Jilunia laotingensis: one gene and its partner. The protein of the gene in region 2 interacts with the protein of the main gene of each other region in a pairwise test. Links are inferred from orthologs where the notes say so. Each region holds a gene or a part of one and is shown on either strand. Other genes may lie near its edges. The genes, in order: topA and H8744_RS15745.

Evidence for each region.
Region 1: the proteins of H8744_RS15745 (region 2) and topA interact in binary tests that used the Escherichia coli proteins (3 or more experiments, as listed by UniProt). The link is inferred for Jilunia laotingensis from one-to-one orthologs.

Annotation. Positions count from the first base shown.
Region 1 is NZ_JACRTF010000001.1:1,739,613-1,751,647, forward strand. The notes cover bases 4,170-7,186. They hold topA (type I DNA topoisomerase), read left to right. Parts: upstream 4,170-4,515; coding sequence 4,516-6,858; downstream 6,859-7,186. Other genes in these bases: H8744_RS06605 (glycosyl hydrolase 115 family protein), read right to left, coding at 4,170-4,276; H8744_RS06615 (GH92 family glycosyl hydrolase), read right to left, coding at 6,986-7,186. Also shown: H8744_RS06600 (FtsX-like permease family protein), read left to right, coding at 1-503; more of H8744_RS06605, read right to left, coding at 1,322-4,169; more of H8744_RS06615, read right to left, coding at 7,187-9,193; H8744_RS06620 (alpha-galactosidase), read right to left, coding at 9,228-11,384; H8744_RS06625 (sialate O-acetylesterase), read right to left, coding at 11,537-12,035. UniProt on the Escherichia coli protein: Releases the supercoiling and torsional tension of DNA, which is introduced during the DNA replication and transcription, by transiently cleaving and rejoining one strand of the DNA duplex.
Region 2 is NZ_JACRTF010000001.1:4,005,146-4,017,131, reverse strand. The notes cover bases 4,887-7,854. They hold H8744_RS15745 (IMPACT family protein), read left to right. Parts: upstream 4,887-6,048; coding sequence 6,049-6,660; downstream 6,661-7,854. Other genes in these bases: H8744_RS15740 (transposase), read right to left, coding at 6,893-7,854; H8744_RS15750 (DUF1015 domain-containing protein), read left to right, coding at 4,887-5,943. Also shown: nqrF (NADH:ubiquinone reductase (Na(+)-transporting) subunit F), read left to right, coding at 1-562; H8744_RS15765 (DEAD/DEAH box helicase), read left to right, coding at 707-2,038; serC (3-phosphoserine/phosphohydroxythreonine transaminase), read left to right, coding at 2,557-3,630; H8744_RS15755 (NAD(P)-dependent oxidoreductase), read left to right, coding at 3,743-4,666; more of H8744_RS15750, read left to right, coding at 4,696-4,886; more of H8744_RS15740, read right to left, coding at 7,855-8,251; H8744_RS15735 (CDGSH iron-sulfur domain-containing protein), read right to left, coding at 8,469-8,672; H8744_RS15730 (C39 family peptidase), read left to right, coding at 8,821-9,570; H8744_RS15725 (HpaII family restriction endonuclease), read left to right, coding at 9,583-10,671; H8744_RS15720 (nitroreductase family protein), read left to right, coding at 10,676-11,242; gcvP (aminomethyl-transferring glycine dehydrogenase), read right to left, coding at 11,323-11,986.

The DNA of each region.
Region 1 (12,035 bases), 2.3 Mb from region 2 along the record:
TCAAGTCGAAGATAGCTTCGATGTTAGGGGATGAGTTTCTTGTACAAGATCGTTACGAGCAACAGGCAGACGTGTTCCGTATCATGGAAATAGAAAAACTGATCTCTTACCTCTTTCTCACTTTTATCCTCATGATTGCTTGTTTCAATGTCATTGGCTCTCTTTCCATGCTGATTTTGGATAAGAAAGAAGATGTGGTCACGTTGCGCAATCTTGGAGCCGACGACCGGCTGATCCGGCGAATATTCCTTTTTGAAGGTCGGTTGATTTCTCTCTTCGGGGCCTTGATCGGCATTGTACTCGGACTGGGACTTTGTTTTATCCAGCAAAAGTTCGGACTGATCACTCTCGGTGGGGGAGGCGGACAGTTTATTGTCGATGCCTACCCCGTAAGTGTCCATTTCTGGGATGTGGTACTGGTCTTCGTTACCGTCCTGTCTGTTGGTTTCCTTTCGGTATGGTATCCGGTACGGTATTTAAGCAAACGGCTTCTTTCTAATTGACAATAGGTAGCTTTGCTGAAATGAGTTGAAGTACAAAATTGTGGCTTAATTCTGTAAATGTTAAGATTATGCCAATGAATAGGTACTAACTTCATACATAAAAGTTATTAATATGTTACCCAAAGGTTTCAATATACAAATTGAATCTTTTAAGCAAGAGATCGCTTTAATTTCGTGTTAGGACGATCTTTCAAAATCAAAAACAGTTCATTGTGGAGGGGGCTTTATTTTCCTACCATTATTTTTTTCCTTCTTGGAGAATAGTTGTTACTCAGCTGATTGATTATTTCAGTCTTACATCTAAGAGCTTTGATGCTCTTTACCGTACGCTCTTCACTATCATAAATGAGAAGGATGCTTTGGTGATTTTCTTCGATTGTGCCGGAGGCATTGTTGGCGAGACCTATGATTGTTAGCTTATTTTCATTCTATGTTTCATCGTGAACGGTACTGTGTAGCTAGACGTGATAGATATCTTTTTGTTTGGCTTTAATTGTGGCGTTGATGCTGAAGCCTGACAATTCCCTTGGAAGCCGGTTTCTTATAAGGCGAGATATGCCTTCCCCGTAGAGAAGCGTTCCCTTTGTTTTAATCCTCCATTCTTTTTCTTGCAACTGTCCAATGTAAAACATGCCCATGTAACGCAGTGAAACATGGGCATGTAACGCAGTGAGACATGGGGGTGTTTAACAGTGAAACATCCCCATGTTTGACATCGTTGGGCAACGAGATAAAAGGGTTCCCTTTATATGGAAGACAGGCTTCCATCAAGGGTAGTGCAAATCTTCTTTGCTAGAAACGCAAATCTCGTTTGCAAATCACTTTGTCCTGAATGACAATGTAGAGTTCGGACCTAAATAAGAACGCTTCATTCCACCGAAATCGAGGACGATTTTCTGAATGACAACTCCCGGATCTCCACAACGAATCTGCAAGGTATGGCGACCGGGTTTGTCGATATGAAGAGTCGATTTGTTGACGGTGTAGTTGCGTAGCACGCCTTCAAACCAGACCTGAGTGTATTCCACAGCCGAGGTTGTAGGAGTGGCGATGGCTCCGTCGTCGATACGTATACTATACTTCGTGTCTACATTCGTATTCTCCGATAATCGGAAATCCCGGTCGGCATGAAGGGGGAAAGTAGGAAGTACATAGGTATATACATCCACCGAACCGGCATCGAAAGTATAGAAATCATATTCTATGTGGGGAACTTCTTTCGCTCGGAAGATTTGTAGCGGTGCTACAGGGTTTCCCATTTGCAGCGACTGCCCCTCAATGCCGATTCCATCAAGGATGTGCATCTGTATGTCGGCATTCTCGTGTTTGCGGTGGAAGCCTGCTCCGGGGATGGAGATGCAACCGTTGTCTTCTACATATATGCCTTCGACCTCTTCCGGTCGCGGAGAGGCGGGATTGAATACGGACAGAAGGACTTCCTTTTCTGCTTTGCCGTCCGTGAAGCGGATATTTCCCAAGATGTTTTCTCCTGTCGGGACTTTCTTCCAATCGACAGAGACTTGAATCCGTTCTTCGGTTGCCGTTTCACCGGATGTTTTGTTCAGTACGATCCAATCGGCCGAAGGTTGCGCCTGCCATTTAATGAAACCGTTGCCTTTATTGTAGAGGTCGATCCAGTAACTTCGGTGAAGGTAAGTGTTGAAGCATGGAAGTGCATGGAAGCTTCTTTGGGTAATGGCGGCATCTTCATTTTTCACTTGCAACGCCAGACGGGGAGAGCCTGCCGGAACATATTCCTCCAGGTGGGGCAATTGAAAATAGGCACTCACATTGTCATAGTTTTGACGCATGGACATCATGTACTTCCATTTACCGTCAAGCAATGCGTTGTAGTCAGCGGTGATGGTTTGGAGACTGTCGTAGCAGAGTTGCACTTCTTTCTTCATCCTGTTGGTTGCAGCGCGTTGTTGGCGGGCGTACCAGCGGTTGCGCTGTCCGTTCAGTGTCATACGGTTCATCAGCTCCGCGCCTTTTACCGGATAGTATAGTAACTGGAAAAATGCCGGGCGGCTCTCTTCTTCCAATGTATTAAGTATTTTCCCGGCTTCTGCCCCGATTCTTTTGTATTCGTTTAGCCTGCCTTCTACTTCACCGTAGTTTGTTAGTGAAAAGTCGGTGTCGGTTAGTCGTTCGCAAGAGTGGTTGAAGAGATTCCAGTGGTATCCCCAACCCATGTATTCGGGTTTGCGGGAGAATGCCAACTGGATATGCGACCGGGTAATGTCTTCCAAGCGCGTATAATAAGATTCCCCGAACATACCCGACAGCCAACGAGCCGGATAGGTCACTACGTTGTCGGCATTGAAACGGTCGATGTCGTAGGCCATGGAGAGGAACAGGGATACCTGCATTTCGGAGCCCTTCATGTCACCGCAGTTGAGCAACCATATCCTGTCTGCCGTTGTGTCGTAAGCTTTACGCAGTTCTTCGTACATGAGTGCGGGCGGAGTGGTGCTGAACCACAAATAACTGTGTGGAACGCCTAAATAAGACACGTGATAATAAACTCCGGCTCTACCCGAGCGTTTCTGTTCATTAATACCGCTCAGGCGTTTCAGATAGCCATAGTTGTCGTCCGGCCAGATGATGGTCACGTCATCGGGCAGTTCCAGGCCGTTGGAATAGATTTCTAGAACCTCTTTATAGGGAGTGAAGGCTTGCGGAACGGTTTCAATGGGCTTTTTTATGTGGGATGCCAGGATGTTTCTCTGATCGAGCAGCGCGCTTCCCAGCATTTTCACTTTCTCTTTGATGGGAACTCCTACGCCCATGGCTGCATCGTGCAATCCGCGCAGGGCGAGAGTATATACGTTTTCGTATGCGCAGTTTTCCTCAATCCGTCTGGAGAGAACTTCGTTGATTTTATCTTTATTGGTGTTATAGTCCCAAGCTCCCATTGTCTTCTTATCCCATTCGCTGGCGGTATTCAGTAGCAGCGGTTCGCAATGGGTCGATCCCATGACGATGGCAAAGGAGTCCGCTACCAGCTTGTTCTCGGGTATCTGGTTGAAAGCTGTGGATACCGGGTGCATGGCGGGTGCCAGATGGTTTGCCTTTAGCCTCAGCAAAAGCTCGCAGATCTTGGCATACGTCTTTGGACCGATGTTCCCTCTTTCTTTTTCAAAGTTTTTAGATGCCCACGGAGTCAGTCCCCAATCTTCGTCATTCAGGAAAATACCCCTGTATTTTACCGAGGGCGATTTGGATAGTGTGGCGGGTGCATATAGGCAGAGAGTGGTATGTTTCTTCACGGGGACATCCGCCCACCAGTACCAGGGGGAAACACCAATCAGTTCAGAGAGGGAAAAGAGTCCATAGGCTGCCCCCCGGCGGTCACTTCCTGCCACGACCAAGGCACTGCTTACTCCCGGGAAAGGATTCTTTACCGTTTGAATCAGATAACGTTCCCAGGCATCTTCCAAAGGAGAGATGTCGATCTTTCCTTCTTTGCTCAATTGCCGGATAAAGGCATTCTTTTCGATGGTGCCGACAATCAGAAGCGTCTTATTATTCCGTAAGTCTGTCTGTAAGGAAGGTTTATGCCCGGTTACCATCTCGACATCTGCGGCAAACAGCGAGGCGGCTTTTTTTACCACTAAGTAATCGTTGTCGTCAAAGCAAATGGCGGCTTGTGACTTCCGTTCGACTAAATTGAATGCGTCTTTCCCCGAAGAGGGACGGTCGGATAGTTTGACTTCCGCGAATAGCGTACACGGAATAAGCAATAATGTTAACAAAAAGAGATGTTTCATTTCAGATTATGTTTAAGTATTTGTAACGAATGTAATAGTAGCCGGTGTGTGTATTCTTTTGCAAAAATACATCTTTCTGGTGTAGAAGATGACTTTTTTTACCGAAAAAGGAAAGATTCTCCCTATATTATAAGGTAAGAAAAATGTTTTTTTCTACTTTTGTCGCCAAATTTCAGATTAGAAGAGAGTTGAAACTTTGAAAAGCACCGCTCTCAAACATCCCTATTAAAGTAAAAACTATGCAGAAGAACCTTGTTATTGTCGAATCTCCAGCCAAAGCGAAAACCATCGAGAAGTTCCTTGGTAAGGACTATAAAGTGCTTTCAAGCTATGGACATATCCGGGACCTGAAGAGAAAAGAATTCAGTATTGATATTGCCAAGAACTTCACCCCCGATTATGAAATACCTGAAGATAAAAAGGAACTGGTCGAGAAGTTGAAGGCTGAGGCGAAGAAAGCTGATGTCGTTTGGCTCGCATCCGATGAGGACCGTGAAGGAGAGGCTATCGCCTGGCATCTTTTTGAGGTGCTGAAACTCAAACCGGAGCAGACGAAACGAATCGTATTCCATGAAATCACGAAAACCGCTATATTAAAAGCTATCGAGAATCCGCGGGAGATCGATATTAATCTGGTAAACGCACAACAGGCGCGGCGTATACTCGACCGCATCGTAGGTTTTGAACTTTCACCCGTTTTGTGGAAGAAAGTAAAGCCCGCCCTTTCTGCCGGTCGCGTGCAATCCGTTGCCGTACGTCTGATTGTGGAACGCGAGCGCGAGATACAAGCCTTCAATACCGAGGCATCCTACCGTGTCACGGCAGTCTTCCTCGTACCGGAGGAGGACGGTAAGACGGTAGAGATGAAAGCCGAACTGGCTCGCCGGTTGAAGACGAAGGAGGAGGCAAAGGCGTTTCTGGAAAGTTGTAAGAACGCATCTTTCACCATCGAAGACATCGTAAAGCGTCCGGTGAAGAAAAGTCCTGCCGCACCGTTCACCACTTCTACTTTGCAGCAGGAGGCTGCCCGTAAACTGGGATACACCGTTGCGCAAACCATGATGCTGGCTCAGAAGCTGTACGAAGCGGGATTGATCACTTATATGCGTACAGACTCGGTGAATCTTTCGGAATATGCGACCGAAGGCAGCAAACAGGCTATCATCGGCATGATGGGTGAAAGATATGTATATTCCCGTCATTTCACGACGAAGACCAAAGGGGCACAAGAGGCGCATGAGGCGATCCGTCCGACATACATGGAGAATGCATCGGTAGATGCCAGCGCACAGGAAAAGAGACTGTACGATCTTATCTGGAAACGTACCATTGCTTCGCAGATGGCGGATGCCGAACTGGAAAAGACCACTGCCACCATAGGAATCAGCACCAATGACGATACTTTCACCGCTACCGGAGAGGTAATCACGTTCGATGGGTTCCTTCGCATTTACAAAGAGTCGTATGATGACGATAATGAACAGGAAGACGAAAGCCGCTTGCTTCCCCCGTTAAAGAAGGGACAAGTTCTCGATTATACCGATATTGTAGCTACCGAGCGTTTCACTCAACGTCCGTCACGTTATACAGAAGCCAGTTTGGTGCGTAAACTGGAGGAACTCGGCATAGGCCGTCCTTCTACCTATGCTCCGACCATCTCTACCATTCAGCAACGCGAATATGTGGAGAAGGGGGATAAACCGGGTGAAGAACGTTCTTTCAATAAACTGACACTGAAGGATAAGGCTATCAGTGACGAGACTCATACCGAGGTAGTAGGAGCCGAGAAGTCGAAACTTCTGCCGACGGATATCGGAACGGTGGTCAATGACTTCCTGAATGAATATTTCTCGAAGATACTGGATTATAACTTTACCGCTGACATTGAAAAGAAGTTTGATGAAGTTGCCGATGGCGACCAGCAATGGACAACCATCATGAAGAACTTCTACAAAGGCTTCCATCCTTCGGTGGAGACAACTTTGGCTACAAAAACGGAGCATAAAGTCGGTGAACGTATCTTGGGCGAAGAGCCAAAAACGGGTAAGGTGGTATCCGTGAAGATCGGACGTTTCGGCCCGGTGGTGCAGATCGGTAGTACCGACTCTGAAGACAAGCCTCGGTTTGCCAGACTGGAGAAAGGCTATTCCATGGAAACCATCACTTTGGAGGAAGCACTCGGACTGTTTAAGCTGCCACGCACCGTTGGTGAGTATGAAGGGAAGCCGGTAACGATCGGTTCGGGACGTTTTGGTCCTTATATCCGTCATAATGATACTTTCAATTCTCTTCCTAAAGGAGTCGATCCGATGGAAGTGTCATTGGAGGAGTGCATCGAAATAATCAATAACAAACGCGAGGCAGAAGCGAAACGGCACATCAAGCAGTTTGCTGAAGAACCGGAACTGGAAATTCTGAACGGAAGATATGGCCCTTACATTGCCTATAAGGGTAGTAACTACAAGATTCCAAAAGATGTAGTGCCGCAAGACTTGAATTTAAAGACTTGTCTTGATATCGTTAAGTTGCAAAGTGAAAAGGCAGCTACTCCGAAGAAGCCACGTGCCTCTAAGAAGAAATAGTCTCTTTCGTGGAGCGTACTGTGAAAGGAATTGAATACTAATAAAGATTCATCCGATATAATTACCCTCCTTACAGACTAAATCTGTAAGGAGGGTAAATTGTACTATCAGTTCTATTGAGGCGAATTTACTTTTTCATCTTAAACACCATAGTTCCCCCTTTTACTATATCTTTATGTGTAAGTATGAAACCTTTTAGAGGTTGTCCGTTCAATTGAATGGAGCGGACATAGAATTCGCTGGGGGATTTGCGGGGTGCTTCAATATGGAATTCTTTGCCGTTCGATAGATTCAATGTACAATGATTGAAAGCGGGGGTACCGATGACATATTCTCCGCTTGCGGGATTGACCGGATAAAATCCCATCGCTGAGAATACGTACCAAGCGGACATTTCACCACAATCATCGTTACCAGCGTAACCGGACGAAGTGTTATTGTAAAGCTCGGTCAAGATGTGATGTACGTACTTTTGTGTCTTCTCCGGGCGACCGGCATAATTGTAGAGATAAGCCACATGATGACTCGGCTCATTGCCATGTGCATACTGACCTACAAAGCCGGAAGCGTTGTCATTCAGCTCTCCGCTTTGATGGCGGGAGGTAAAGAACGTGTCTAGTTTCTGTTCGAATGCCTTCGAGCCACCGGTCAACTCTATTAAGGCCGGTATGTCCTGCGGGACATACCAGTAATATTGCCAGGCATTTCCTTCAGTAAACGGATAACCACCATTGGCTCCGTATTTGTAAGGGTCGAAAGGTTCTATCCATTCTCCTTTGTCGTTTTTGGGCTGGAAGAAGTGGGTGTCACTGTTGTATAGATTCCGGTAGAATCCGGAGCGGTGGGTGAAGTGCTGATGGTCTTCCTCTTTGCCTAATTTCTTTGCGAGCCGGGCTGTACACCAATCATCATAGGCCTGTTCCAAAGTAATGGAGACCGATTGGGTTTGTATATTCTCGGGCATGTAGCCGTACTTTTCCCATACGTGGAACGGAGAGTTGGGGTGTGAAGTCAGTGAACTGTTCCGGACAGCTTCGTATGCTTTTTCAACATCGATATCCGGTACACCTTTCAATACTGCGTCTACGATTACCGGAATGGAATGGTTCCCGATCATGCAGTAATTATCCTGCCCCCAAAGTTGCCAGATAGGTAGATACCCGTAACTGTCGTATTGGCGTATCATGCTTTTAACAAAATCGGGAACACGTTCGGGCGTAATCAGTGTATAAAGCGGATGCGCTCCGCGGAAGGTATCCCAAAGGGAGAAAGTGGTATAATGCGTTTCTCCTCCGGGTAGTTTTCCCACGGTATAGTCGGCTGTCATGTATTCTCCGTTGACATCGGAGAAGGTATTAGGTTGGAGCATCGTATGATAGAGTGCCGTGTAGAAGAGTTCTTTTTGCAACTCACTGCCATCGGCTTTAATCTTGCTTAGTTCCTTTTCCCAACAGGTATTGGCATCTGTTACAAAACGGTCGAATTCCCAATGTCCGGCTTCTTGCTCCATATTCAATTGTGCGTTGGCTTTTGATACGGGGGAAAGTGCAACTTTGCATATTAAAGGCTGTCCGTTGAGTTTACCGAAGCGGAGCAGTGCGTGCAGATCGGTTCCGTTTATCAGAGGAGCATTTTCGTACCGTCGGTCACCGTCTCTTAAGGTTGCCGAAACGATGGGAGTGGAGAATTCAATATGAAAGTATACTTTGCGTAATTTTGCCCAGCCGGTGATAATGCGGTATCCTTCTATTGTTCGGTCGTTTATCAGGCGGATTTGCGAATGGATGATCTTTCGGTTCCAGCTTTCTTTGTTGGCGGAGTGATCCAAATCGATGATCAGCTCTGCGTCCTTGGTTTCTGGATAGGTATAGCGGTGTATACCTGTCCGGGTGGTTGCCGTGAGTTCGGCATTGATACCTTCGTCCTTCAGAAATACCTGGTAATAGCCCGGATGTGCTTCTTCCCGTTCGTGCGAGAAAGTAGAAGAAGTGCGGTTGCCGGTTGTCGGCATCAGCAACAGATCGATCAGATCCGATGCCCCTGTCCCACTAAGACGGGTGTGGCTGAAACCATAGATGGTGGTGTCATTGTAATCATATCCTGAAGCTTGTGCCCAGTCGGGAGCTTCGCGGGTATCGGGGCTGAGTTGAACCATGCCGAAGGGCACCGTAGCTCCCGGATAATTATTTCCGGAGAGGCCACCGTGAACGGCACCTGTCCCGATAAATGGGTTGACGTACTGTGTGAAATCAGTGGCCCTTGCACTGCCGGTGAAGGCAAGTGCAAGGGTACACACTAAAATGAAAGCTATTTTCATGAATGTTTTCTGTTCTATGATGCCTGTAGGGTAATTAATTCAAAGTCTTCCCTTACAAAGCGGTTACTTCGATAACCCGGCTGCTCAAATCCTGTCCGGTGAAAAGTCCGAGTCCGACTGTCATCAGGTATTCTCCGGAATAGTTCTGATCGTTGCCACCCATGGAAGCACCTGCACCGGGCATGAGGTTGATCTCTTTTACATGATACATTTTGTTGGCATCCAATCCCTGAAGGCGTACCGGAAGGATATGCTCACCATAGCGCGGGTGGATGTCGAAAGCGAACACGACTGCTTTATTCTTTGCCTTATCGACATACATGGAGGAGGTGTGGTTTCCTTCGTAGGGTGAAACAAGACGGAAGAGATCGCCTTCTAGAACTACCGGTTTCAAACGGTTGTACTCCTGTATGGCTTGGCGGCAATAAGCTTGCTCGTCATCGGTCAGGTCGTCCAACTTGATATCGAAGCCCAGTTTACCCATCATGGCTACTTCCGTACGGAACTTGACATTGGCTTTCTTGTTCCATGTAGTGACATGGGCACAAAGCGTTTTGCTGGGGAATACCTGTGAGAAGCCCCACTGGATGAATAAGCGTTCGATCGGGTCGGTATTGTCGCTCGGCCAGAACTCAGTGAAATACTTCAATGCTTCGTAATCCGAACGTCCGCTACCACCTGCACAGAGCATCATCGGCAGGTTTGGATATTTTGCTTTTACACGGTCCAGGACTTTGTAGAGTCCTTTTACATAGTCTATATATAGATGTGTTTGTTTTCCTTTCAGGTAAGAAGAATAAATATTAGTGATAGGGCTGTTGCAATCCCATTTGAAGAAAGCGATATCCGGGTATTTAGTCATGAGCTGGTCGACTACACCGAATACATGATCCTGTACTGCCGGATTGCTCAGGTCAAGAACCATTTGGTTACGGAAGTAGTATTCATCACGGTTAGGCAGGTGGATCACCCAGTCTTTATGCTTTTCGTAGAGTTCACTCTTCGGGTTTACCATCTCCGGTTCGATCCAGATACCGAACTTGACGCCTTGTTTTTGGGCTTCTGCGGTCAGGCGGCCGATACCGTTAGGCAGTTTGTCGGCAGTCTCTGTCCAGTCTCCCAATCCCTGATGGTCGCTGCTACGGGGATATTTGTTGGCAAACCAGCCATCGTCAAGCAGGAACATGTCTACACCTAAGTGCTTTGCTTCACCGATCAGACCGATCAGTTTGTCTTCGTTAAAGTCAAAGTAGGTGGCTTCCCAGTTGTTAAGCAAAGTCATGCGGGTTTCGTTTCCGTCTTTCACTTGATAGCGTCTTGCCCAGTCGTGGAAGTTACGGCTTGCCTGTCCTTTACCGTTCAGGCTGTAAGTGAAGTAAAAATCCGGAGTGCGGAATACTTCTCCGGCTGGCAGGTTGTATTCTGATGCATACGGATTGATGCCGCTCAGGATACGCAGATGGTTCAGATTGTCCACTTCAAAAGTAAACCGGAAGTTTCCCGTCCAGCCGAGTGTACCTACGATCACTTCACCGGTGTTCTCTTCCGATGGATTGTCAACGGACAATTGGAAGAAAGGAGAAACGAACATATTAGCGCGTGCGCCCAGTTTCGTGTCGATCACTTTCTTGCCGAAAGCCAGTTCGCGTTCGGTAATGTTGGCTTCGTGTGCCCAGTCGCCTGCGAATTCAGTGAGGAAGTATTTGCCACGGTTAAGGTGCAACAGGGATGAAGCGTACTTTTGCAGTGTGACGGGCTTCTTTTCCCGGTGGCTGATTTCCGTAAAGGTCTTGATGATATTTTCCTCCGGAAAAGCAATGTAGTGCAACTTGACGGTTACGGGGTACTGGGCGTCGCTCAGGGTGATTACGGTCTCGTTCGAACCATCAGACAGTTTCTGGCTGGTATGTGTATCATACTTTAAAAGTGTGGAAGGATTACCGTCATTATGCACCATATGCAGTGCGGGCTCGAAGTAGTCTTCCATGCCGTGTGTCAGATAGGCTTCTGTACCCAGAGGCAGGTGATCGATATCTGCCTCATAGTTGAGGCGTTTGCCCAGGTAGGACTGGTAAAGACGACCGTTGTCACCTACGCGGTAGATGAGGCTGGTGTTTCCGGTCTCAATACGTATTACTGGTTTGTCGGCGGCATGTACTATGCCGGAGAGGCAGAAAAGTCCTGCCAGTAAAATAGCTTTTACGTTCATGGTATAGTTATATTAATGTTTATGAATATTTTATTGATTATATTCTATGTGTTTTACAGGTCATATGTATTGTCTGCAAAGTAACTCGCTTTTTCCCGTTCCGGGAATAGAGGATATTACTAATGATATGGACAATCTTACTTTCCCGATGATTATTTTCCGTCTGTACGGAAAGGAGCTACCGGTAATCCGTTGTTCCCGTAAAGGTTTCCGTCCGGACAATCCGCCCAATCATAACGGGCAGCTATTGGAATTTCAATTTCCGGTGATGTCAGGACGATTGTACGGGAGTCACGCTGTGAGGCGACTGCTGGGTGGAATACGCCATCGGGGCCTGCAAGTATAAATCCTTTCAAAACATCAGAAGCACTTTTTGCGGGTTCGCTACCGGCATACACGGAATAGCTCCCTATTTTTACATCTGCATCGAAGGTCAGTTCCAATTTACCGTCTGAGATACGGAAACTTTTGACAGCTGGAGCTTCAGCGGTATAATCTTTACCGTAGGTGTGCACCAGTGATAATAAAGAGAGACGACGTCCGACCTCTTGTTTATTCTTTGGATGAATGTCTCCGGCTTCACCTATATCGATAATGACAGCCATACCGGTATTATCCATATGAAGTGCATGGGCTTGTGCTTCCCGGAGT
Region 2 (11,986 bases):
TTTCAAACCAAAAGATCAAGGACCTGGATTTATGGACGTAATGCCGGGTATAGCTTCATCTTATATTTTCACTTTGAAACCGGGTGATAAAGTTACTATGAGTGGTCCTTACGGAGATTTCCATCCGATTCTTGATACTAAGAATGAAATGATGTGGATCGGTGGTGGTGCCGGAATGGCTCCGTTACGTGCGCAGATTATGCACTTGACGAAGACACTCCATGTCACTGACCGGACTATGAATTACTTCTATGGCGCTCGTGCTTTGAATGAAGTGTTCTATTTAGAAGATTTCTTGCAAATTGAAAAGGATTTCCCGAATTTCAAATTCCATCTTGCGCTTGACCGTCCGGATCCTGCAGCCGATGCAGCAGGGGTTAGCTATACGGCCGGCTTTGTTCATCAGGTGATCTATGAGACTTATCTGAAGAATCATGAAGCTCCGGAAGATATCGAATATTATATGTGTGGTCCTGGCCCGATGTCTAAGGCAGTTGAAAAGATGCTTGACGATCTGGGTGTTCCTGCTAAGAACTTGATGTTCGATAACTTTGGAGGGTAATTGTAATCGAACTTGTTTGGAAACTGAAAAGGACCTCTATAAAGTCAGGACGGTTTCTTAAAACAAGTAAGATAATATACTGTTATATATACCGGCAGGTGATAGAATGTCACATGCCGGTTTTTTTATCTACCCATATATATTATGATACAAAATAATGAATTGATACGGACAGCGTTGCAAAATCTAAAGATAGAAACGCTTAATCCTATGCAGGAGGCAGCTCTTGATGCTGTTTCGAAAGATAAGGACGTCATATTGCTTTCTCCCACAGGTTCGGGTAAAACGTTAGCTTTTCTTTTACCGTTGCTCCGACTATTAAAACCGGGTGATCATACGATACAAGTGCTTATTCTGGTACCTTCCCGTGAACTAGCTTTGCAAATTGATTCTGTATTTAAATCAATGAACACTTCATGGAAAACTTGTTGTTGTTACGGAGGCCATCCCATCAGTGAAGAAAAGAAAAGTATTTTAGGCAATCATCCGGCTGTCATAATCGGTACGCCGGGACGTATTACCGACCATTTATCAAAAGGGAATTTTGATCCGGACACCATTCATACCCTGATCATTGATGAATTCGACAAATCGTTGGAATTTGGCTTTCATGACGAAATGGCGGAAATTATCGCGCAACTTCCCGGTTTGAAGAGACGTATTTTGCTTTCTGCCACAGATGCCGAAGAAATTCCTCAATTTACGGGATTGAACCGCACTATTAAATTGAATTTCCTTTCCGATTCAGCCGGAGAAAAACCTCGTTTGACACTGAAGAAAGTCATTTCTCCGGCAAAGGATAAAATAGATACGCTTTATAAACTGCTTTGTACGCTTGGAAATACTTCCACAATTGTTTTTTGCAATCATCGGGATGCTGTTGATAGAATCGGCAGTTTGCTTACAGAAAAAGGGTTGTATAATGAACGCTTTCATGGAGGGATGGAACAACCGGATAGAGAACGCGCGCTATATAAGTTCCGAAACGGGAGCTGTCATGTTCTTATTTCTACCGACTTGGCAGCGCGTGGGCTCGATATTCCCGAGGTGGAACATATTATCCATTATCATATGCCGGTCAACGAGGAAGCTTTCACTCATCGCAATGGCCGTACTGCCCGCTGGGATGCGACCGGCACTTCTTATCTGATTTTAAATGAAGAAGAAAAAGTGCCTGAATATATTCCTTCGGAAATTGAAACTTTTGAATTGCCGGAAAAAATTTCCCGCCCGCCAAAATCACTTTGGGTTACATTATATATAGGTAAAGGGAAGAAGGATAAATTGAGTAAAATGGACATTGCCGGTTTTCTGTACAAAAAAGGTAATCTGTCACATGAGGATGTGGGAACTATCGATGTGAAAGAACATTATGCTTTTGTTGCCGTTCGCCGTAGTAAAGTGAAACAATTGATGACACTTATACAGGGGGAAAAGATCAAAGGGATGAAAACTTTGATTGAAGAGGCCGATTAAGTACAAATTCAAAATAGTCCTTGCTATGTATGCTGTGTAGTGAGGACTATTTTACGAAAACAAATCTTTGCAGATAACTTTCTTATTGAAACCGGATCAATCTCTATATTCTGATTATTATATCCGTATAAAAGGTCATTATTGTCTCTTTCCATATTATTTCTTTCTATTCTAAACCCATTTTACTGGCAATAACTTCTCTTTTTTATGCTTTAAAACAGTATATATGGATAAAAATAATAAATATTCTTTTTTGTTTGCTTTTTACTTCTGAATTGTAATTGAAATATGTCTGATTTTATCTCATTGGTTTGTAATGTTTGTTACTGATATCCATATATGACAATTTTGTGCATATATCCTGTATAAACCAATAAAAATGAGGAAAAAACCGAGCGAAATATCATAATGGACGATAATTTTGTTAGAAATGATTTGTTTTAATTAAATAAATCCGTAATTTCGCCATGTCGAAAGACATAAACTAACAAAATGTTAAATCAAAAAACAAACTTCAAATGAAAAAGTATAATTTCAATGCAGGACCTTCCATCCTTCCGCGTGAGGTGATTGAGGATACAGCGAAGGCTATTTTAGATTTCAATGGTTCCGGTCTCTCACTGATGGAAATTAGCCATCGAGCTAAGGACTTTCAACCTGTACTCGATGAAGCAGTAGCATTGTTCAAGGAATTACTCAATATCCCTGAAGGTTATTCGGTATTATTCTTAGGCGGTGGTGCCAGTTTGGAATTCTGCATGGTACCTTACAACTTCCTTGACAAAAAGGCTGCTTACCTGAATACGGGTGTATGGGCTAAAAAAGCGATGAAAGAAGCCAAAGCTTTTGGTGAAGTCGTTGAGGTGGCCTCTTCTGCTGAAGCTACATATACATATATCCCTAAAGATTATACTATTCCTACAGATGCGGATTATTTCCACATTACTACTAATAACACAATATACGGTACTGAGTTGAAAGAAGATCCAGTTTCTCCGGTGCCATTGATCGGTGATATGTCATCTGATATTTTCTCTCGTCCGATTGATGTTTCAAAATATATTTGTATTTACGGTGGTGCCCAGAAGAATCTGGCTCCTGCGGGTGTTACTTTCGTTATCGTGAAGAACGATGCTTTAGGAAAAGTATCTCGTTACATTCCTACAATGTTGAATTATCAGACTCATATCGATGGCGGTTCAATGTTTAATACTCCTCCGGTAGTGCCTATCTATGCTGCAATGCTGACTTTACGTTGGATCAAAGCCAATGGCGGTGTGAAAGAAATGGATCGTCGTGCTAATGAAAAAGCAGAACTGCTGTATGGTGAAATAGATCGTAATAAGATGTTTGTAGGTACAGTTACCGATAAGAAAGATCGTTCACGTATGAATATCTGCTTTGTAATGGCTCCTGAATATAAGGATCTGGAAGCAGATTTCTTGAAATTTGCTACTGAAAGAGGTATGGTGGGGCTTAAAGGACACCGTTCTGTAGGTGGTTTCCGTGCGTCATGTTATAACGCTATGCCGATCGAAAGTGTACAGGCATTGGTAGATTGTATGCAAGAATTTGAGAAGTTACATAAATAATATTAATTCGCCACAGATTGCACCGGTTTCCACAGATACTGACCATATATGGAATCTCTGTGTAAACCTGTAGAATCTGTGGTGATTCTTTTTCAAAAAACACAAAGAATTTATGAAAGTACTAGTAGCTACAGAAAAACCGTTTGCAAAAGTTGCAGTAGACGGAATCCGTAAAGAGATCGAAGCAGCCGGATATGAGCTTGCTTTACTTGAAAAATATACAGATAAAGCACAGTTGCTCGAAGCAGTTAAAGATGCTAATGCCATAATTATTCGTAGTGATATTATTGATGCGGAAGTACTCGATGCTGCTAAGGAACTGAAGATTGTCGTTCGTGCCGGTGCCGGTTATGATAATGTCGATCTGGATGCCGCTACGGCTCATGGCGTTTGCGTGATGAATACTCCTGGACAGAACTCCAATGCAGTTGCCGAACTTGCTTTAGGTTTGTTGGTGTATGCTGTTCGTAATTTCTATAACGGAACTTCCGGAACGGAACTTATGGGTAAGAAATTAGGTATACATGCTTATGGTAACGTAGGACGCAATGTTGCACGTGTCGCCAAAGGTTTTGGTATGGAAATTTATGCTTATGATGCTTTTTGCCCGAAAGAAGTCATCGAAAAAGACGGTGTAAAGGCTGTCGGCTCTGCTGAAGAACTATACAAAACATGTAATATCGTATCTCTTCACATTCCTGCTACGGCCGAAACGAAGAATTCAATCAATTATGCATTGCTGAAAGACATGCCGAAAGGTGCAATCTTGCTGAATACTGCACGCAAGGAAGTGATCAATGAAGATGAATTGATCAAATTGATGGAAGATCGTCCTGATTTCAAATATATCACCGATATCATGCCTGCTGCCAATGCTAAGTTTGCAGAACTGTTTGCCGGACGCTATTTCTCAACCCCGAAAAAGATGGGGGCACAGACTGCGGAAGCAAACATTAATGCAGGGATCGCTGCAGCAGCACAAATCGTTGGATTCCTTAAAGACGGTTGTGAGAAATTCCGTGTCAATAAGAAATAATCTTTATAATATTAAATATAAACCTTATTATGGCTGTTATTAAACCTTTTAAAGGTATACGTCCTCCGCAGAATCTGGTAGAACAAGTAGCGTCACGTCCTTATGATGTGCTGAATTCTGAAGAAGCTCGTGCGGAAGCAACGGGAAATGAAAAATCACTTTATCATATTATAAAACCTGAAATTGATTTTCCGGTGGGTACAGATGAACACGATGCCCGTGTTTATGAGAAGGCTGCCGAAAATTTTCAGAAATTTCAAGATGAAGGTTGGCTGGTGCAAGATGGCAAGGAAAACTATTACATTTATGCCCAGACAATGAACGGGAAAACTCAATATGGTTTGGTAGTAGGAGCATATGTCCCCGATTATATGAATGGTGTCATCAAAAAGCATGAACTGACCCGTCGTGATAAGGAGGAAGACCGTATGAAACATGTTCGTGTGAACAATGCGAATATCGAACCGGTATTCTTTGCTTATCCGGACAATGATGCTCTTGACGCGATTGTTCGGAAATATACTGCACAAAAACCTGTTTATGACTTTATTGCGCCCGGGGATGGATTTGGACATACTTTCTGGGTGATAGATCAAGCTGAAGATATTGCTGCCATCACAGCAGAATTTGCCAAAATGCCTGCTTTGTATATTGCTGATGGGCACCATCGTTCTGCTGCAGCTGCTTTGGTAGGTGCCGAAAAAGCAAAACAGAATCCGAACCATAAGGGGGATGAGGAATATAACTATTTTATGGCTGTATGCTTCCCGGCAAACCAACTTACGATTATTGATTATAACCGCGTAGTTAAAGACTTGAATGGATTGACTCCAGCTCAATTCCTTGCCGCTCTTGAAAAGAATTTTATTGTAGAGGAAAAGGGAACGGAAATCTATAAGCCGAATGCATTGCATAACTTTGCTCTTTATCTGGATGGCAAGTGGTATAGCCTCACTGCCAAAGCGGGTACTTACAACGATAACGATCCGATCGGGGTATTGGACGTAACCATCTCTTCCAATTTGATTTTGGATGAAATATTGGGTATAAAAGACCTTCGTTCTGATAAGCGAATCGATTTTGTGGGTGGTATCCGCGGATTAGGAGAATTAAGCAAACGTGTGGACAGTGGTGAAATGAAAGTGGCATTGGCACTCTATCCTGTTTCAATGAAACAGTTGATGGATATTGCTGATACAGGTAATATTATGCCTCCTAAAACTACATGGTTCGAGCCTAAACTTCGTTCTGGAATTATAATTCATAAATTGGATTAATTAGAAAGATAGAAATTACAGATAGGTTGTACATCTTCTTATATCAAAATATAAGGTATGTACAGCCTATTTTTTATTTTATATTAAATGAGTATCTTTGCACACATGGAAGATACTTACAAAACAATCGCTGAACCTTCCGAAGGTATCTATACTGAAAAGCGAAGCAAGTTTATTGCTATCGCAGTGCCTGTTCGCACCCATGAAGAAATCAAAGCATATCTTGAAATTTATCAGAAGAAATATTATGATGCCCGTCATGTTTGTTATGCATATATGTTAGGGCATGAACGGAAAGATTTTCGTGCCAATGATAACGGAGAGCCTTCCGGTACAGCTGGTAAACCGATCCTCGGGCAAATCAATTCTAACGAGTTGACCGACATACTTATTGTTGTAATTCGTTATTTTGGGGGAATCAAATTAGGTACAAGCGGATTGATTGTAGCCTACAGAGCTGCTGCCTCTGAAGCAATCGTTGCAGCTACGATTATAGAGAAAACGGTGGATGAGGAAGTGACCGTGCTTTTTGAATATCCATTTATGAATGACGTTATGCGTATTGTAAAAGAGGAGGAGCCTGAGATACTGAGCCAATCTTATGACATGGATTGCTGTATGACACTCCGTATCCGTCAATCCATGATGCCTCGTTTGCGTGCGCGGCTTGAAAAAGTCGAAACTGCCCGAATCGTGGATGACCGTGAAAATGAGTAGCCGGAGAAACACTCATTCGAAAAAATAATAAGTCTGTGCTTTAAAAATAAATGGGGACATTCAGTAAATGTCTTTAAAAACATAAAATGGCCTATGAAGATGCTTTGTTCATATCATCTCATATGCCATTTTTATTATCTATTTTTTCTCTCTGACCTAAAATCTTCTCCTTTTGGGCATGATGTTCCGGAAGAAGCCTGAGACTTCTTCTAATAGATTCTTTATACTTATGCTATGCAGCTTTCTTCTGTCCGTTTTTGATTTTATCAATCATCAATATTGCGTTTGCCGTATGTATCCCAAAGAAAATCCACAGGATTTCTGTTTTCCTGTTCCGTGCTTTGATTTTCGATAGCGAATAATGCTGTTTTTGCGTACCGAAACTGCCTTCAAGCCTGGTGGCTCTTTCCCTCGAGAGTTCACTCCTGAGAGCCTTCCTCACCGCCTCGTCCTTTGCAGCTCTTCCCTTGCGTACAAAGGAGGTTGATATCCCATATTTTGTACAGAACTTCCTGTTGGCATTATTGGCGTATATGGAATCGGCGGCCACACATCTGACCCTCACATTCATCAGTTTCTGATGCATATGGATACAATCCTTCAGACGTATACCCTCATTGAATGCCTTGAAAGAGACGTGTTCGATGAATGAGATTCCATCTATCTGTATGTTATTAACCTTTGCACCGAACTCTACAGATTTTACTTCCTTACCTCTTACGATAGGGTGTACGTAATGACGGTCAATACTGACAATACGGTCACTGACCTTCCTGCCTTCAAAGAGTTTCTTTTCCTGTACAAGGACCTTGCTGATTATGGAAAGCCGTTTCTGATAATCCTGTGTATATTTGAGTAAAGAGCCGTGTTCTCTGTGAATGTCATCCCGTTGCATGATGAGTTTTTCCAGGAGTCTGATCATGCGACGCTTCAGCATTCTTGTCCTCGAAGCCTTCCTCTTTCTTTTCTTACAATAGGACAGATAGGATGCTGCAACATCTGTGTATTTGTTACGGGGACGCCTTATGCCGAGTTTCCCACAATGCATGCAGACATGCCGGTAGAGCCATTCGATGCTTTCCCAAAGGAGCTTCATGTCCGTAGGAAAACGCATATGACTTTCATAGCATGTGGCATCGGCCATACACACGTGAAGGTTCTCAAGATAAGGCTTCCAGTGTGAGGCAAGAATCTTCTGAAGGGAGTCGATGTCAAGACGGGATGCAACCTCATTACGGATAGCGCTGATTATCTTGTAGTTGGTTATGGGGCAGGACGGGTCTATCATGATACCACAGAACAACTGATAGTGTATGTTTCCGTTAAGATGTTCTACCAGCAGCCTGTCAGAGAATCCGGTATAAGCCTTCAGTACCATAAGGGCTATCTTCGCGGAAGGACTGAAACAGTTCCTGCGACCCAAGCGGGATTGTGAAAGGCCTGTCTCTTTGGCTATACTCTCGAACGGAAACACGGAATGAAGACTGCCAAGTTCACTCGCATGAAAACTCTTACGATATTTTTCCAGAATATCGAATTCTGGAAACCCTAAAGTAGGGTGAATTTCTGAAATATTTTGTATCTTCGCCATATCTTAGTGTGGATATTTCCCCCGTTTTGGCCGGCAAACCGTATTTTAGGGGGAATACCTAAAGATACAAAAAAGCCAACTAATTCGCAATACTTTTAGTATGAATTAGTTGGCTAATTTTATAGGATTTACTGAATATCCCTAAATGCGTGTATTACTGTTAGGTAGTCTCTACACAATATACACGCATTGAACCTATGGAATATATTTGTGAAGCCTATTCTTCTTTTTCAAAATGTATCTTTCCATGTGTCCCGTCGCAGAAGGGTTTGTTCTTCGAATGCCCGCAACGGCATAAAGCGTTTGTACCTTGCAATATAGTCTCCAGCCCGTCTTTTGTGGTTATTTTGAATTCTCCCTTTATAATGTAAGGACCACCCGGGACTTCTTTGATGCTGATCAGATTTTCTTTATTATCCATAATTCTATTATTTAGTAAGTTAACTATACTTATATAACATTGAGAATTGGAAATAGTTTTTTGCGCTCGACGTTTGTTTTATTGGTTTTACTTATCTTTGCGCACAATGAAACAGATCATGAGTAAGAAGATATTTTATTTTTGTTTGATGTTACTTGTTTTTTCTGGGACAACCATGTATGCACAACAGTTGGCTCCCAATGATATTCCTTTGCCTTGGTATTCGCAGAAAATCAGTGGATGTCCCTATTCCCATTGCTCTTTAGCTTCATCTTTGATGGTATTCGATTATTTCAAAGGGATGACGGCCGACAGTTGCCGTACGGATTCGGAAGCAGAAGCCAAGCTTGTGGAATATCAGAAGAATTACTTTTTGAAGAAACGCGCACCCTTTAAACGGAGGACTACTATAGCTCAGGGAGGTTATTACGCCTTTGAAATAGATTCATTGGCACGTTATTATGAGCATATGGAAAGTGCTGAGCATTTTATGGACAAGGACTACCGGGCATTACGAAAATATATCGATGAGGGAATTCCTGTATTGATAAATATCAGTCATCGTGGTTCTACCCGCGGAATATTGCAGCCGGGTAGCCATCGTCATTGGATCGTTCTACGGGGCATCGATGATAAATATGTATGGATTAACGATCCCGGTCGTTCTGCGATGATGCGTGAGAAGGGGGAGAATCTACGTTTTCCTATTAAGAAGCAACCGGGTAATCCTGCTTGGTTTGATGCATGTTGGACAGGACGGTACATTGTCATCACTCCCCGGGTTCCTGTGGCTATTGCCCGTGCTGGGAAATTGCCTTCAATTGCCGAAGCCATGGAAATACATCGACCACGCATCCCATGGATAGCAGTTCCTGGAATAACTACTTGCAGTTTATAAAATAACACATATATGGCATTTGAAGCAACAAAAAGAGAATGGAGCGAACTATATGCTTTCTTCCGTCTGCTGGCGGATGGAAAGGTCTCGTTGGGGACTTCGCAAACGAAAAAGAATGATGCTAACCAATGGCCTGTAGCCATGGTACAGCGTGAAGAGCATGATGGCACACGTCGTTATTATATCGAAAAAGATGATATCCATATTGTAGGCGAAAACATGGATAAGCGTGTTCCCCGTGAAGATTTCCATACGGTTGCCGGGCTGATTCTTCAAGCCGTTAAGTCGTCTTCTGTCGATGATGTCGTCTCTCCCGATGGAGTAGAGGAGTTTTTAGATGAAGCTGCTATCTTCGACCTCGAAGCTAAGACAGATGACCGTACGGACTTTTCAGTAGCATTTTGGCATCCAGAGGCTCCGTTGACCGGATTCAATGTCCGTTCGCGCCTCAGTATAATGAATCCCTTATTGGATGGCGGTCGTACAGCTAATCTGAAACTGGAACAGACGGGTATAAAGTTTGCCGTACCTACAGTGAATAAAATCAATGCTTTGCCTGAGTCACCAAATGAAGTAGCCGAACGCATGATGATGATAGAACGGTTGGGTGGCAGTCTTAAGTATTCTGACGTTGCTGATCGCGTGTTTCGCTGTAATTTGTTGATGATCGATCTGCATTTCCCCCGTATGTTGGCGGAGATGGTGCGGATCATGCATCTTGATGGCATTACACGAATCAGTGAGCTGGCGGAAACTATTAAGCAGAGTAATCCCTTGAAGATTAAAGAGGAACTGATCAATAAACATGGATTCTATGAATTTAAAATAAAACAGTTTCTCTTGGCATTGGCACTGGGTATGCGTCCGGCAAAGATTTATAACGGTACGGATTCTGCTGTCGAAGGTCTTTTGCTAGTTGATGGAAATGGTGACGTACTGTGTTATCACAAATCGGAGAAGAAGACTTTTGAAGATTTTCTATTCTTTAATACGCGATTGGAAAAAGGTTCGGTAGATAAGGACAAATACGGTTTTCTTGAAAAGGAAAACGGGACTTATTATTTTAAGCTGAATGTAAAGATCGGATTAGTAAAAAGATAATGATATGAAAACAAATGAAGTATTGGAAAACATTAAATCTCGTCGTAGTATACGTGCATATACCGCTCGACAAGTCTCTAAAGACGATTTATTGACTATCTTAGAGGCCGGAGCGTATGCTCCTAACGGAATGCATTTGGAAACGTGGCATTTCACAGCCATACGAGATGCACAAAAATTGGAAGAACTCAATATGCACATTAAAGGTGCTTTTGCTAAAAGTGAGGATCGGCATTTGCAAGAGCGTGGAAATAGCCAGACTTATTGTTGCTATTATCATGCTCCGGCTTTGGTGATCGTGTCCAATGATCCCACTCAATGGTGGGCAGCGATGGACTGTGCCTGTGCAATTGAAAATATGTTTCTTACCGCACATTCCTTGGGCATCGGATCTTGTTGGATCAATCAGTTGGGTACGACTTGTGATGATCCTGAAGTACGCGCATATATTACCTCATTAGGAGTACCTGAAAACCATAAAGTGTATGGTTGTGTCGCTTTAGGATATGCCGATCCGGCCTATCCCGTTAAAGAGAAGAATTTGAAAACCGGTACTTACCATATTGTTTAGTTGAAAGTAAAGAATTGAAAGTTGAAAGTGACAATGCTGTTTAACGGTGCATTTCACTTTCAACTTTCAACTAAATATCTTTATCCAAAGCAATAGCATGTAGGTTGTAATTTCCGGTCTCCCAATGTATTGTCTACACGGGCTACATTGACCCAGAATTTATTTTCCCGTACACTTTCAATAGGATAAGCTGCTTTCTCTCGTGAATAACTGTGTTTCCAATCGTCATCCACAATTTCATATTCCGGGTGAGGAGCGTTTACAAGCACGTTGTCTTCCTTATCGGCTTCTCCATTCTTTACCTCTTGTATTTCATCCCATATTGTCTGCATCACCGTTACGAAATTATCCAGTTCCCACAGGCTTTCACTTTCTGTCGGTTCAATCATCAAAGTTCCGTGAACTGGGAAGGAGAGGGTAGGAGCATGGTATCCAAAGTCCATCAGACGTTTTGCGATGTCATTTTCACTGATACCCGTTTCTTCGTGAACCTTGCGGCATTCCAATATCATTTCATGTCCGACGTACCCATTGGCACCGCGATAGACAATGCCGTATGTATCATTCAGGCAAGCAGCTAGATAGTTGGCATTCAGTATAGCAGCTTTCGTTGCCATGGTCAATCCATCCGTACCCATCATACGAATATATCCGTAAGTGATAGGAAGAATTCCTGCGCTACCATAAGGTGCAGAGGATACCTCATTCATTGGATTGCCGAATATGCCATGTCCCGGTAAGAAC